DNA from 3 places in the Paraburkholderia terricola genome. Region 1 is predicted to be linked to each of the others. Evidence: riboswitches for the same ligand, from Rfam matches in the RefSeq annotation. Region 1 holds a riboswitch; each other region holds the start of a gene.
The links. A riboswitch is a leader RNA that binds a small molecule or an ion and turns the genes downstream of it on or off. The one in region 1 is predicted to bind cobalamin.
Positions count from the first base shown of each region.

Region 2: it holds a riboswitch for cobalamin, as region 1 does, so the genes downstream of both, CUJ90_RS03665 (TonB-dependent receptor plug domain-containing protein) here and CUJ90_RS24890 (CbtB domain-containing protein) in region 1, are expected to answer to the same signal.
Region 3: it holds a riboswitch for cobalamin, as region 1 does, so the genes downstream of both, cobA (uroporphyrinogen-III C-methyltransferase) here and CUJ90_RS24890 (CbtB domain-containing protein) in region 1, are expected to answer to the same signal.

Region 1 covers NZ_CP024942.1:1,413,164-1,417,123, reverse strand. Annotated here, with positions in the region: gene CUJ90_RS24900 (FUSC family protein) at 1-818, shown strand, start outside; gene CUJ90_RS24895 (CbtA family protein) at 959-1,711, opposite strand; gene CUJ90_RS24890 (CbtB domain-containing protein) at 1,723-1,944, opposite strand; adenosylcobalamin (AdoCbl) riboswitch at 1,964-2,102, opposite strand; gene CUJ90_RS24885 (histidine phosphatase family protein) at 2,179-2,790, shown strand; gene CUJ90_RS24880 (hypothetical protein) at 2,852-3,292, opposite strand; gene CUJ90_RS24875 (ATPase domain-containing protein) at 3,448-3,960, shown strand, end outside.
Region 2 covers NZ_CP024941.1:838,331-842,290, forward strand. Annotated here, with positions in the region: gene CUJ90_RS03645 (EVE domain-containing protein) at 180-638, opposite strand; RNA gene ssrS (6S RNA) at 734-915, opposite strand; gene CUJ90_RS03655 (cell division protein ZapA) at 1,028-1,342, opposite strand; gene CUJ90_RS03660 (ATPase) at 1,339-1,695, opposite strand; cobalamin riboswitch at 1,903-2,157, shown strand; gene CUJ90_RS03665 (TonB-dependent receptor plug domain-containing protein) at 2,247-3,960, shown strand, end outside.
Region 3 covers NZ_CP024942.1:3,014,100-3,018,059, forward strand. Annotated here, with positions in the region: gene cobW (cobalamin biosynthesis protein CobW) at 1-337, opposite strand, end outside; cobalamin riboswitch at 428-696, opposite strand; cobalamin riboswitch at 765-1,003, shown strand; gene cobA (uroporphyrinogen-III C-methyltransferase) at 1,225-2,481, shown strand; gene cobO (cob(I)yrinic acid a,c-diamide adenosyltransferase) at 2,478-3,080, shown strand; gene CUJ90_RS32065 (cobyrinic acid a,c-diamide synthase CobB) at 3,084-3,960, shown strand, end outside.

The DNA.
Region 1 (3,960 bases):
TGGCCGCCATGGTGCTCTGCGTGTTCGGCTGGGCTTATTACATCCTGAGCGCGTATGTGCCGGGCGTGTTCTTCATTACCGTGCTCGTCGGACTGGTGTATGGCGAGTTGGGCTTCGCGATGGGGCCGTTGGTCGAATTGCGGATCGAGGAAGTGCTGGTGGGTTGTCTCGTGTCGTTCGCGGTGGCGGTCCTGATGATGCCGCTCGCGGCGAGCCGTCATGTGGAGATGAGGCTTGCGGCTGTGCTGGGTGCGTTGCGCGAGGTCGTGCGGCTGGGCGGGTCCGCTGCGCTGGCGGCGGATGCCGCTGTCGCCATGCGCAAGCTCGACCGCGGTTGGCATGAGTTGCGAATCGCGCTGAAGCCGCTGCAAATGCAGCGCGTGGTGGCGTGGAATTCTGGTGTCGAGTTGGCCACCGGATCGCTGCTGTGCTGTTTGCACTGGGCGCGGGTGTTGAGTGATTCTGCTCGGCACGGGGTGTCGGGTGAAGTGGCGCTCAATGCCGCGAATGTGCGCGCGGCGCATGTGGAATCGATCGTGGCGCGGCTTGATTCGTTGATCGCGCGTTATAGCGGTGCGGCTACTGGTTCTGTGGATGGCGGGTTGGATGAGCGTGTGCCGGTGTTGCCGGTTTTCGATTTGGAGGCGGCGGCTCAGGCGCCAGTGCTTGCGCAACTCGACGGCGCCGTTGCGCAATTGTTTGAGCGGCTGACCCAGCCGGTCGGGGAAAGGCGCGGGGTGTTCGATTGGGTGTTAAGGGTTGGAGCGCGCAGGGCGTACGCTGTGGCGTCGAACAGCCCTCGAAGCCCTGGCGACTAGTTCAGCGAAGCCGCGAGGACGGTGGTAACCAGTTGGCCCACACAGGCAATAAAAAGCCCGCACGAGGCGGGCTACAGCCAGCAGGCATACGTCAACCGGCGCAGTCGACGGAGCCCACACTCTTCATCAACAGAAAACCATCAAACGGACTTCACCGCCGCCCGCCCCGCGCCTATCCGCGTCAATCCGCTGTGCTCCACCAGCGCGCCGAACAGCAGTCCGATCGTCGTCCACATGATCACCTGCATGCCGATCGCCGCGACGCGGAACTTCCACAGCAGCACGGCCGGGAAAGCCGCCGGCACTTCGTTGATTGTCGGCATCGACAATTGCACGGCAGCGATGATCGCGACGAACACCACGCCGCCCACGATCGAGCCATTCCACGCGCCCAGTTTCATTACCGCGCGACGCCGCACCTTCAGCGAAAACACCATCGCGGTCAGCGAGATCGCGATCATCAGGAAGAACAAGCCGGTGCGCGTTCCGATCGTGTCGGGGTCGCCCACCGCCGGCGGATTCGCCGGGTACTTGATGTTCGGGACGATCACCAGCGCGATGAACGCGCCGAGCGCAAGCCATGCCGACAACGCACGCGCGCTCAATGCGCCCACCCGTCCATAGGCGTAGGCGAATACGAGCGCGAACAATCCGCCGAACGCCGCGCCATACGTGACCACGCCGGTCAACAGCCCCAGGCCCGCCTGCGTATCGCGGCTAACGAGGTCTTCGTGTTCATGCGCCTCGCCGCCCTCGGCCGCCGCCGCGGCCTTTTCCTCGAAGGAAATCGCCTGATCGACCTGCGGCTCGCCCGCGAGCCGGGCGAAGCCGAACGTGAGCAGTCCCGCGGCGATGCCTGCGAGCATCCCGCGCAATAACAACTTACCAACCATGTCGAACTCCGTTAGTGGCAGGGAAAGCCGAGCAGATGGCGACCGTCGTGCACGAACTCATGCACGTACATGCCGGGCACCAGCGACGTGGCGCCCTGTTCCGCTCCAACGAAGTAAAGCGCGAGCAACAGCAGCAAGCCGCCGAACACGACCCAAGGCAACAACTCGCGCAGCGGAATCGGCGTGGGTTGAGCGGCGGGCGGGTTGGCGGGATCGAAAACAGCTTCGGTCATGATGGACATCTCCTGGGGGTAGCGCGCCCCGATAGTCGATTGCAAAGGAAGGCTGCGAAGCTCAGGTCTGGCTTTCGGCTCGTGATGCCGATTACAGTGGCGCGACCGCGCCGGGCTCTCACCGGCTTCCGCACTTCGCAGTGCCGCTATTCTACGCGCTAAACTCCGGCACTCGGTAGCGCAACGCGTCCATGCGGGCGTTCTGCCTTGGCGTGCCTCTATGGAAGTCATCGAATGGACACAAGGCTGTTACTGGTCAGCCACGCATCGACCCCCGCCATGCGCGCGGGCCGCTTTCCCGCCGACGATCCGCTCGACGCTCGCGGCCTCGCCGAAGCCCAGGCCGCACGCCAGCGCCTGGCGATTGCCGACGCCGCCGCGGTCTTCGTCAGCCCCGCAGTTTGCGCGCGCGATACAGCGCTGGCGTTGGGCCTCGCCGCGACGGTCCACACAGCGTTGGCGGAGATCGACTACGGCGATTGGCAGGGACGCCGCCTCGCCGATCTCGCGAATGAAGCGCCGCAGCACCTCGCTGCCTGGCTGCGCGATCCCGACTTCGCGGCGCACGGCGGCGAGTCGTTCAGTCAACTCGTGAAGCGCCTGGGAGAATGGCTCGATGCGCTGGACGGCGCGATCAGCGAAGGAACGACCGGTACAACAAGCGCCCCGCGTCAAAACCCGCGCAACGTGGTCGCCATTACGCACGCGCCGGTGATTCGCGCGGCGCTCGTTCACGCACTCGGAGCATCGCCCGCCGTATTTCCACGCATCGAAATCGCCCCGCTGTCGGCGGTCGAATTACGGCGTTCATCGCGCGGCTGGACATGGTGGCCCGCGTCGCACTGACAACACCAGCGCGACGCCCGCCGTCGGATTTGAAATCCACGCATATCGGCCCGCTTGCCGCTCATTGACCCGACACCACCAGGCGCAGCCTCGCTGAACCCGCCGGCGCCAGCGTGATTTCGGTCCGCTTACCCGGCGCGCCTAAATAAAAGTGCTGACGTCCCGGCGAATTCTGATCGTGGGTCGCTTCGGGCAGACACGACGCGATATCCGCCGCGACGGCCTGCAGCGCGTCCGCGCTCGACCCGGCGTCATGATGCGGCGTCCACGTGCATTGGTAGCTGCCCCCGCTCGCCGAGCATTGCGCATCGTCGCCGTAAGGTTGCGCGACGCCCTTGCCGTCGTCGGGCGTCAACGAGGCCAGGCCGCCTGGCGCAGCCGCCACGATGCGTTTGAGCGATGCGCACGGACTGGGCGCATCGTCGGCATTCGCGCTGCCGGGCAGCACGGCGCCTAGCGACGCGGCTGCAAACGTGGCGGCGAGGAAGCGGGCGGGGTTCATATCGGCGCGATCCCTGAAAGCGGTCGACAGGCTGACAGCACTGTCCGTACCCGTGGCGCTCGGACCGAGGCACGCGACGGTTGGGCACGCATCTTGCGCGCCCGCCGTACCGGCCCACCAAATGCCGCCACTCAATCGACGTGAATCGCCAAGCCATGTCAACGAAACCTGTCACCGACACGCCGGCCCGCCTTTCATCAGGGATCGAAGGGGTCGACAACATCCTGGGCGGCGGCTTCACGCCCCGCCGCATGTATCTCATCGAGGGCGCGCCCGGCACAGGTAAAACTACCCTAGCCTTGCAGTTTTTACTCAAGGGTGTCGACGAAGGGCAAGCCGGCCTCTACATCACGCTCTCCGAGACCCGCTCCGAACTGATCTCGGTCGCGGACAGCCACGGCTGGGATCTCAGCCGCTTCTCGATTCTCGAATTGCTCTCCGACGAGGGCCTCGACCCGCAATACGAGCAATCCGTGCTGCACCCGGCCGAAGTCGAACTCGGCGAGACCGTGCACAACGTCATTCAACAGGTCAATGATGTCAAGCCCACGCGCATCGTGCTCGACAGTCTCTCGGAACTGCGTCTGCTGTCGCAGAACCCGCTGCGCTACCGGCGGCAGATTCTCGCGCTCAAGCGCTTTTTCGCGACCCGCGAATGCACGGTGCTG
Region 2 (3,960 bases), on a different replicon from region 1:
GGCGACGCCATCGGCATGAGCCAATGGCACGGCGTTTGCGGTCCAGCGTTTGCGAGTCCGTTAGGCGCTTGTAACCTGAGCTTGGTTCCCTAATTTGACGTTGCCTGACAGGCTTGATCCTTGCTGCGCGCAGTTCGGCGCATGGATTGCGCCGTAACGTGCCGCGTGCACGTGCAATGTCAAATGAGTCGTTGGGTGATGAAGCGCCATTCGGCTTCGGTCACCGGCGTAATCGATAGGCGGTTGCCTTTGGCGAGCACGCGCATGTCCTTCAACCCTTCGTGCTCGCGCAATGCGGCAAGCGGAATCAGCGGAATCTTCTTCTTGAACACGACGTCGACGAGCATCCAGCGCGGCGTTTCCTGCGACGACTTCGGGTCGTAGTAGGGACTCTTCGTGTCGAACTGGGTGGGGTCCGGATAAGCGGTGGACGATACCTCGGCGAGCCCCGCAATGCCCGGCTCGGGACAACTCGAGTGATAGAACAGCACGCCGTCGCCGACCTGCATCATGTCGCGCATGAAATTGCGCGCCTGATAGTTGCGCACGCCGGTCCACGGCAACGTGCGGTGCGGTGCGTTGGCGAGATGGTCGATGCTTGCTTCGTCCGGTTCGGACTTCATTAGCCAGTAGCGCATGAATCGAATTGGAACGTTAAGGGTTTGAAGATGCGGAAGAAAATCGAGGCCCAAAGAAAAACGGCACCGAACCGAAGTCCGATGCCGTTCCAAATAAGGTCCCCGCCTTAGCCGCTAGGCCGGCATCCTGAACCGGGGGTTCAGAATTGGTCGCAGTTAGCAACACTTCGGGTACATCAGACAGAGTGACGCGCACACCCGTGCTACAAATTTCCGCAACCGTGCACATGGCATTGGTTCAAGGAATATATGACCTTGGCGAACCAGGCAGGGAAGCTAAACCGATGAAACTAAAACGATGGAATTCAAACGTTTGCCGAGTCTTATTGACTACCGCTCATGCACTTCGCTTGAATCCGCAGCCAATCTCGCGACCGGCCACTAGATAGTTATTGCATGCTGTACTGCTCGATCACAGTACCCAGTTGCTCGTTCATTTGATGCATTGTACGCCGGATTTCCTCAGCGGGAAATGCTTCTCCGTGCCGCACGCTGCTTTGCAGCTTAAGCAGTTCCGATGCCAGCGACAACGCAGCCATGACGGCAATGCGATCCGTGCCGCGCACGTTGCTGTTATTGCGGATCTTCGACATTTCGGCGTCGACACGCGCGACCGCTTCAAGCAGTGCGCCTTCTGTTTCAGCCGAGCAGGCGAGACGATAGGGCACGCCGAGAATCGACACTTCGATCTGCTTCGTGGTCATGCGTTTTCTCCGTGGCGGGTCACGTCGCTCCCGGTTTCGGCTTGATGCTGAGCGGGCTCGAGCAGATCGAGCTGGTTGTCCGGCTCATTGTGCGCGCGTGCCCGCGGCAGTTTCTCGAGAATCGCATTCAGCCGCACCTGGGCGTCGTCGATCTTGGCCGACAGTGCGTCGCGTTCCGCTTGCAGCGCATCGCGTTCCTCGCGAAGCATTGCAAGTTCCGTGCGCGTGGCTTCGACTTCGGCGCGTGATTGGGCGAGCTGCTCTTCGAGCGCGAGGCGCGCTTCGTTGTGGCGCTGGCTGATCGCGATCAGCTTGCCGATGTTCTGTGAAAGTGTTTCGAGTTCGGTGAGCATGTGCTGCGTCCTCTAAAGACATCGCATTTTAGCGCGGAATATCGCGGGTTCCGACATTTGTCTCGTTTCGAGACGTAACAACCTCGCTTTATGCAGGCATTGATCGACCATATGATGAAAAAGTACTCGCGCATCGGACAATAACCCGCACTTAACCGAACAGATCGCGCAACGATCAACGATTCTTGACGGGCTCGGGGGCCGCTCCTAAACTGGCCGCACTCTGGTGCCCGCGCGCGCTTTCATAGTGCGCGCAGTTAAACGGGAAGCAGGGCGCGTCGTTCGCCAGAACGCGCGAACCTGCGCTGCCCCCGCAACGGTAAGCGACCGCATTCATCATGCAGGTCGGTCCTGATCGCGTGTTCGAAGCTGAACGTGCGAGTGTGCCACTGCGCGTCACGCGTGGGAAGGCGGGATCGATGTGTCGCCAGCCCGGATACCGGCCAGAGGGAGAGGAACGTCCGCGAAAACGTTGAAAAGCGCGGGCGCCTCGTTACGCATCGGCCTGCGGGGAAGCGGGCCGCGCACGTTACCCACAGGAATGTCATCCCATGCTGTCCCCCATCGCTCGCGCGGCGTGGCTCGTTTTTGCGGGCGTGCCGCTCGTCGTGCACGCTCAGGCCGCTGCTGTTTCCACCTCTTCCGATGCGTCTTCTTCCACCTCGTCCGCGGCTGCCGCGGCTGCAGGTTCATCGCCCATCGTGTTGTCGCCGGTGGTCGTCACGGCGGGGCGTGGCCCGCAAGCGCTCGCCGACGCGATTCCGCCGACGGCGCTGTTCGATCAGCAGGACATCGCCGACAGCACCGCGACCGACTTGCCCGGCCTGCTGCAACTCGCCCCCGGCGCGCAAATCTCGCGTACAGGTGGCCCTGGTTCGACCACGAGTCTGTTTTTGCGTGGCGCGTCGTCGACGCAATCGCTGGTGCTGATCGACGGCGTGCGGGTCGACTCGGTGACCCTCGGTACATCGCAACTCGCGCAGATCCCGCTCGACCAGATCGATCACGTGGAAGTGGTGAACGGCAACGGGTCCGCGCTATACGGTTCGGGCGCGATCGGCGGCGTGGTGCAGGTGTTCACGAAAGACGGTGGCGACCATCCTCCGCGTTTCAACTTTTCGGTGGGCTACGGCAGCTATCACACGCAGACGCAGCAGGCCGGCGTGAACGGCGCATTGGATAAGGACGGCGCCACCACCTTCAACCTGTCGCTCGCCCGTTCGAAGGACGACGGCTTCTCGTCGCTGAATCCGCGCGAGGCGCCGCAAGCCAATCCGAACGCAAACGGCTATCTGAACGAAAGCATTTCGGCTTCGCTGCGTCACAGGTTCAACGACCAATGGAACGCGGGCGTCACGTATTTCCAGTCGAACGGCAACAACAGTTACGACAACGCGTATGGCGTGCCGACCGATTCAAACAATCTGTATAGCAAGGTGCGTCAGATGTCGGTGTTCGCGAACGGCAAGCTGACCGATTGGTGGACCACCCACTTCATCGTCTCCGAAGGCGACGACCGCAGCGTGTCGAAAACCAACGGCATCTATAACGGCCGCTTCGATACCGACAATCGCCAGTACACGTGGCAGAACGATTTCACGTTCGCCGCGCAGCAGAAGTTGCAGGTGGGCTATGAGCATCTCGATCAAAGCCTCGACTCGGATACGTTCGCGGCGCCGGATCGTCATGTGGATTCGGGTTTCGTCGGCTATACGGGGCGCTTTGGGCGCAACCAGATTCAGGCCAATGTGCGGCGCGACCAGTATTCCGATTTCGGCGGAGCGAACAGTTACTATCTCGGCTACGGTTTCGACATCACCGGCCATTGGAAGGCGACTGCAAGCTATTCGGATTCGTTTCGCGCGCCGAGCTTCGACGATCTGTACTATCCGTACAGCGGCAACGCGTCGATCGAGCCGGAGCGCAGTCATTCGATCGAGGCCGCGTTGCAGTACGCGTCGAACGCGCTCGGCGTGATGCGCCTGAGCGCGTTCCAGACGCGCTATTCGAATCTGATCGATTATCAGCAGGTGACGCCCGGCATCTATCTGGCCGAGAACGTCGGGCATGCGAAGGTGCAGGGACTCGAAGGATCGTGGAGCGGCCATGTCGGCAAGACGGACGTGCGCGCGTCGTTGACGCTGCAAAATCCCGTCGACCTCGACAAAGATGCCGACCTTCTGCGGCGCGCGCGGCGTTTCGGATCGCTCGCGGTGAATCGCAGCATCGCCTGCTGGCGCGTGGGCGGCGAGTGGATCGTGAGCG
Region 3 (3,960 bases), 1.5 Mb from region 1:
CGAGGCCCGACGTTTCGATCAGCACGTGATCGATCTGCTCGCGGCGCTCGACGAGTTTTTCCATCACCGGAAAAAATTCTTCCTGCACGGTGCAGCACAGGCAACCGTTCGCCAGTTCATACAGTTGCCCTTCGGTTTCGACGCCGTTTTCGTCGCAACCGATTCCGCAGCCCTTGAGGATTTCCCCGTCGATGCCGAGCTCGCCGAACTCGTTGACGATCACCGCAATGCGCTTGCCGCCCGCATGCCGAAGAATGTGCCGAAGCAGCGTGGTCTTGCCGCTGCCGAGAAAGCCCGTGACGATGGTGACGGGGATCTTGCGCATTTGAGTTTGCATCGTGAGGTCCATTCGATCGACGGCGTTGCTGCAACAGGGAAAGACAGCAAGCGGGGTGAGGTCATGAACGCATGCCGCATCCCCGCGGCGTTCGTCCTGCGTGCTCTGGCCGGTATCCGGGCTGGCGAAAGCGCCGCTTCCCCTTCCCGTGCGAGTGATTTCTCGCCCAGTGGTTGTATGCCGACGCGGCCTTGCGCGTGGACATCGAAGCCGGCTCCGCGGTACGTGACGTACCGCATTTCGCTTACCGTTGCGGGGGCAGCACAGGTTGACCCGGTCCTTGAACGCGGGCGCCCTGTTTCCCGTTTAACTGCATGCGCAGGAGCGCGCACACGAGCACCAAAGTGCGTGCGAGTGTAGGCCCGCGACCCGGCGCAGTCAAGAAAACGCGAGGACGGAGGCGCTTATCGGATGGGGCGTCATGTGCTATCGTAAGCGCGCGTTTGGTGCCCGCACATGCATTCGCGTGTGCAGTTAAACGGGAAACAGGCCGCGCTTGCCGCGCTCAACCTGTGCTGTCCCCGCAACGGTAAGCGACCTGCGGCGCTCGATGGGTTTTATAGCGCCGCGCATGCGTTTTCGATGCCACTGTCCGACGAATGCGGACGGGAAGGCAAAGCGCATGAGGCCGCCAGCCCGGATACCGGCCAGACGCGGAGGCAGCGAACGTCACGCTGCCGGCCGCCGGAATCCGCGAGGGACGGATGTGATGGCGCTGAAGCACGGCGTGGTCCCCGCTTGCATGTATCTTGGTGAAGCGGCGCATTACGTCATGCCTGATATCCGTAGCACCGCATGAGTTCTTCCCTTTCCGCCGGCTCGCACGCCCTCCTGGCGCTTCGGCCCTTCCCGTCCGTCACGACATGGCGCGCGCCATGCATGCCGCGATGAGCCGCGCGTGGCTGATCGGCGCGGGCCCCGGCGACGTCGAACTGATGACGCTCAAGGCGACCCGCGCGCTCGCGCAAGCCGACGTGGTGCTGGTCGACGATCTGGTGAATCCCGACGTATTGCAGTTCGCGCGCGCCGACGCGCTGGTGATTTACGTCGGCAAGCGCGGCGGACATCCGTCCACGCCGCAGGCCGGGATCATCGTGCAGATGCTCGCGCATCTGCGGGCCGGGCGCAGCGTCGCGCGTTTGAAAGGCGGCGATCCGTTCGCGTTCGGGCGCGGCGGCGAGGAATTGCAGGCGCTGCAAGCAGCGGGCATCGACGCCGAAGTGATCAACGGCATCACGGCGGGCATCGCGGCGCCCGCGGCGATCGGCATTCCGGTCACGCATCGCGATCATGCGCAAGGCGTGGTGTTCGTCACCGGACATAGCGCCGGCAGCGGCGAGCCCGATTGGGCCGCGCTCGTCGCCACGCGCATGACGCTGGTGATCTACATGGGCATGCGGCGCTTGAGCGATATCGTCGGGGCGTTGCTCGCGGCCGGCATGAACGCTGATACGCCGTGCGCCGCGATCGAATCGGCCACGCGGCCCGAGCAACGGCATGCGCTGGCGCGGCTTGGAGAGTTCGCCGATACGGTGTCTCGCGCCGGGCTCGGCTCGCCGGCGATCGTGGTGATCGGCGGCGTCGCGTCGCTGGCTTTGGCGCGGAGCGTGCCCATGAAAACGCTGAGCGTCGGCGTCGGTTGCCGGTTGCACACCTCGGCCGTGCAGATCGAAACGGCCGTGCGCGCCGCGCTCGGGTCGCATACGTTCGACGAAATCAGCACGATCGCCTCGATCGACAGCAAAGCCCACGAAGCAGGCCTGCTCGAATTCTGCGCACGCCACGCGTTGCCGATCGCACTCTTCAGCCGCGAGCAAATCGCGGCGATACCCGTGGCCGAGCCTTCGGCGGTTGCACGCGAGCATCTCGGCGTGGACGGCGTTTGCGAGCCGTGCGCGCTGCTCGGCGCGGCTAACGTGTCGGCCGGGTCCGCTGCATCGGCTGCGTCGGCTGCGTCGGCTGCGTCGGCTGCGTCGGCTGCGTCGGCTGCGTCGGCTGCGTCGGCTGCGTCGGCTGTACCCAACGCCCAACTCCTCGTCCGCAAGACCGCGCATGCCGGCGTGACCGTGGCGATTGCCTCGATCATCGCCCGGACCGAACACGAACCGACAACCCACGACACCGAGAAACAGGACCTTCCATGAAAACCGATCCCGAATCGCATCAACGCATGACCGAACGCCGGCGCGAAGGCCACGAGAAAAAACAGGCCAACGCCACCGTCGAAAAGGGCTTGCTGATCGTCAACACCGGCACCGGCAAGGGCAAGACCACGGCCGCGTTCGGCATGGCCGTGCGCGTGCTCGGACACGGCATGCGCCTCGGCGTCGTGCAGTTCATCAAGGGCGCATTGCACACGTCGGAGCGCGGTTTTCTCGGCGCGATCGCCAATTGCGATTTCGTCACGATGGGCGATGGCTACACCTGGAACACGCAGAACCGCGACGCCGACATCGCCACCGCCCGCAAGGGCTGGGACGAAGCGCGCCGGATGATCGAGAGCGGCGACTACCAGATGGTGATCCTCGACGAGCTGAACACCGTGCTGAAGTACGAATACCTGCCGCTCGACGAGGTGCTGTCCGTGATCAACGCTCGCCCGCCGATGCTGCACGTGGTGGTGACCGGCCGTCACGCGCCGGATGCGTTGATCGAGGCCGCCGATCTCGTCACCGAGATGCGCATCGTCAAGCATCCGTACCGCGAGCAAGGCGTGAAAGCGCAGCGCGGCGTGGAGTTCTGAGCGATGAGCGCGAGCCCCGATAAGAGCGCTTCGGAGGCGCAGCCGAAAGGCACTTCGTCCGGAGCGCCCGCCGAGGGCAGTTCTTCAGGGGCGTTCCCGAACGGAACGACCTCGACGGCATGTCCCGCGCTGTTCATCAGCGCGCCGGCTTCGGGTCAAGGCAAGACCACGATTACCGCGGGTCTCGCGCGCCATCATCGGCGGCTGGGGCGGCGCGTGCGCGTGTTCAAGACCGGCCCGGATTTTCTCGACCCGATGATTCTCGCGCGCGCGAGCGGCGCGCCCGTGCTGTCGCTCGATCTGTGGATGGTCGGTGAAGCCGCTTGCCGCACGCTGCTCGCGCAGGCGGCGGCCGAAGCGGACCTGATCCTGATCGAAGGCGTGATGGGTCTATTCGACGGCACGCCGAGCAGCGCCGACCTCGCCGCCGTGTTCGGCGTGCCGGTGCTCGCGGTGATTTCAGCGAAGGCGATGGCGCAGACCTTCGGCGCGGTCGCCTTCGGGCTCGCGCGATTCAGGCCCGAGCTGCCGTTTTACGGCGTGCTCGCCAATCGCGTCGGCTCCGCGCGGCACGCGCGGACGCTCGAGGAAGCGCTGCCGCCGGACATACGCTGGTGCGGACACGTCAGCGGCAACGACGAGATCGAGTTGCCCGACCGCCATCTCGGCTTGCATCAGGCGGCGGAAATCGACGACCTGGACGCGCGGCTGAACCGTGCCGCCGATGCGCTCGCGAACACCGCGCTGGCCGAACTGCCGCCGCCGGTCGAATTCGGCGAGCCTGCGCCGGACGTGCCGCCGCGTCTTCTGGAAGGCAAGCGGATCGCGATCGCGCGCGATGCCGCGTTCTCGTTCGTCTATCCGGCCAACGTCACGCTGC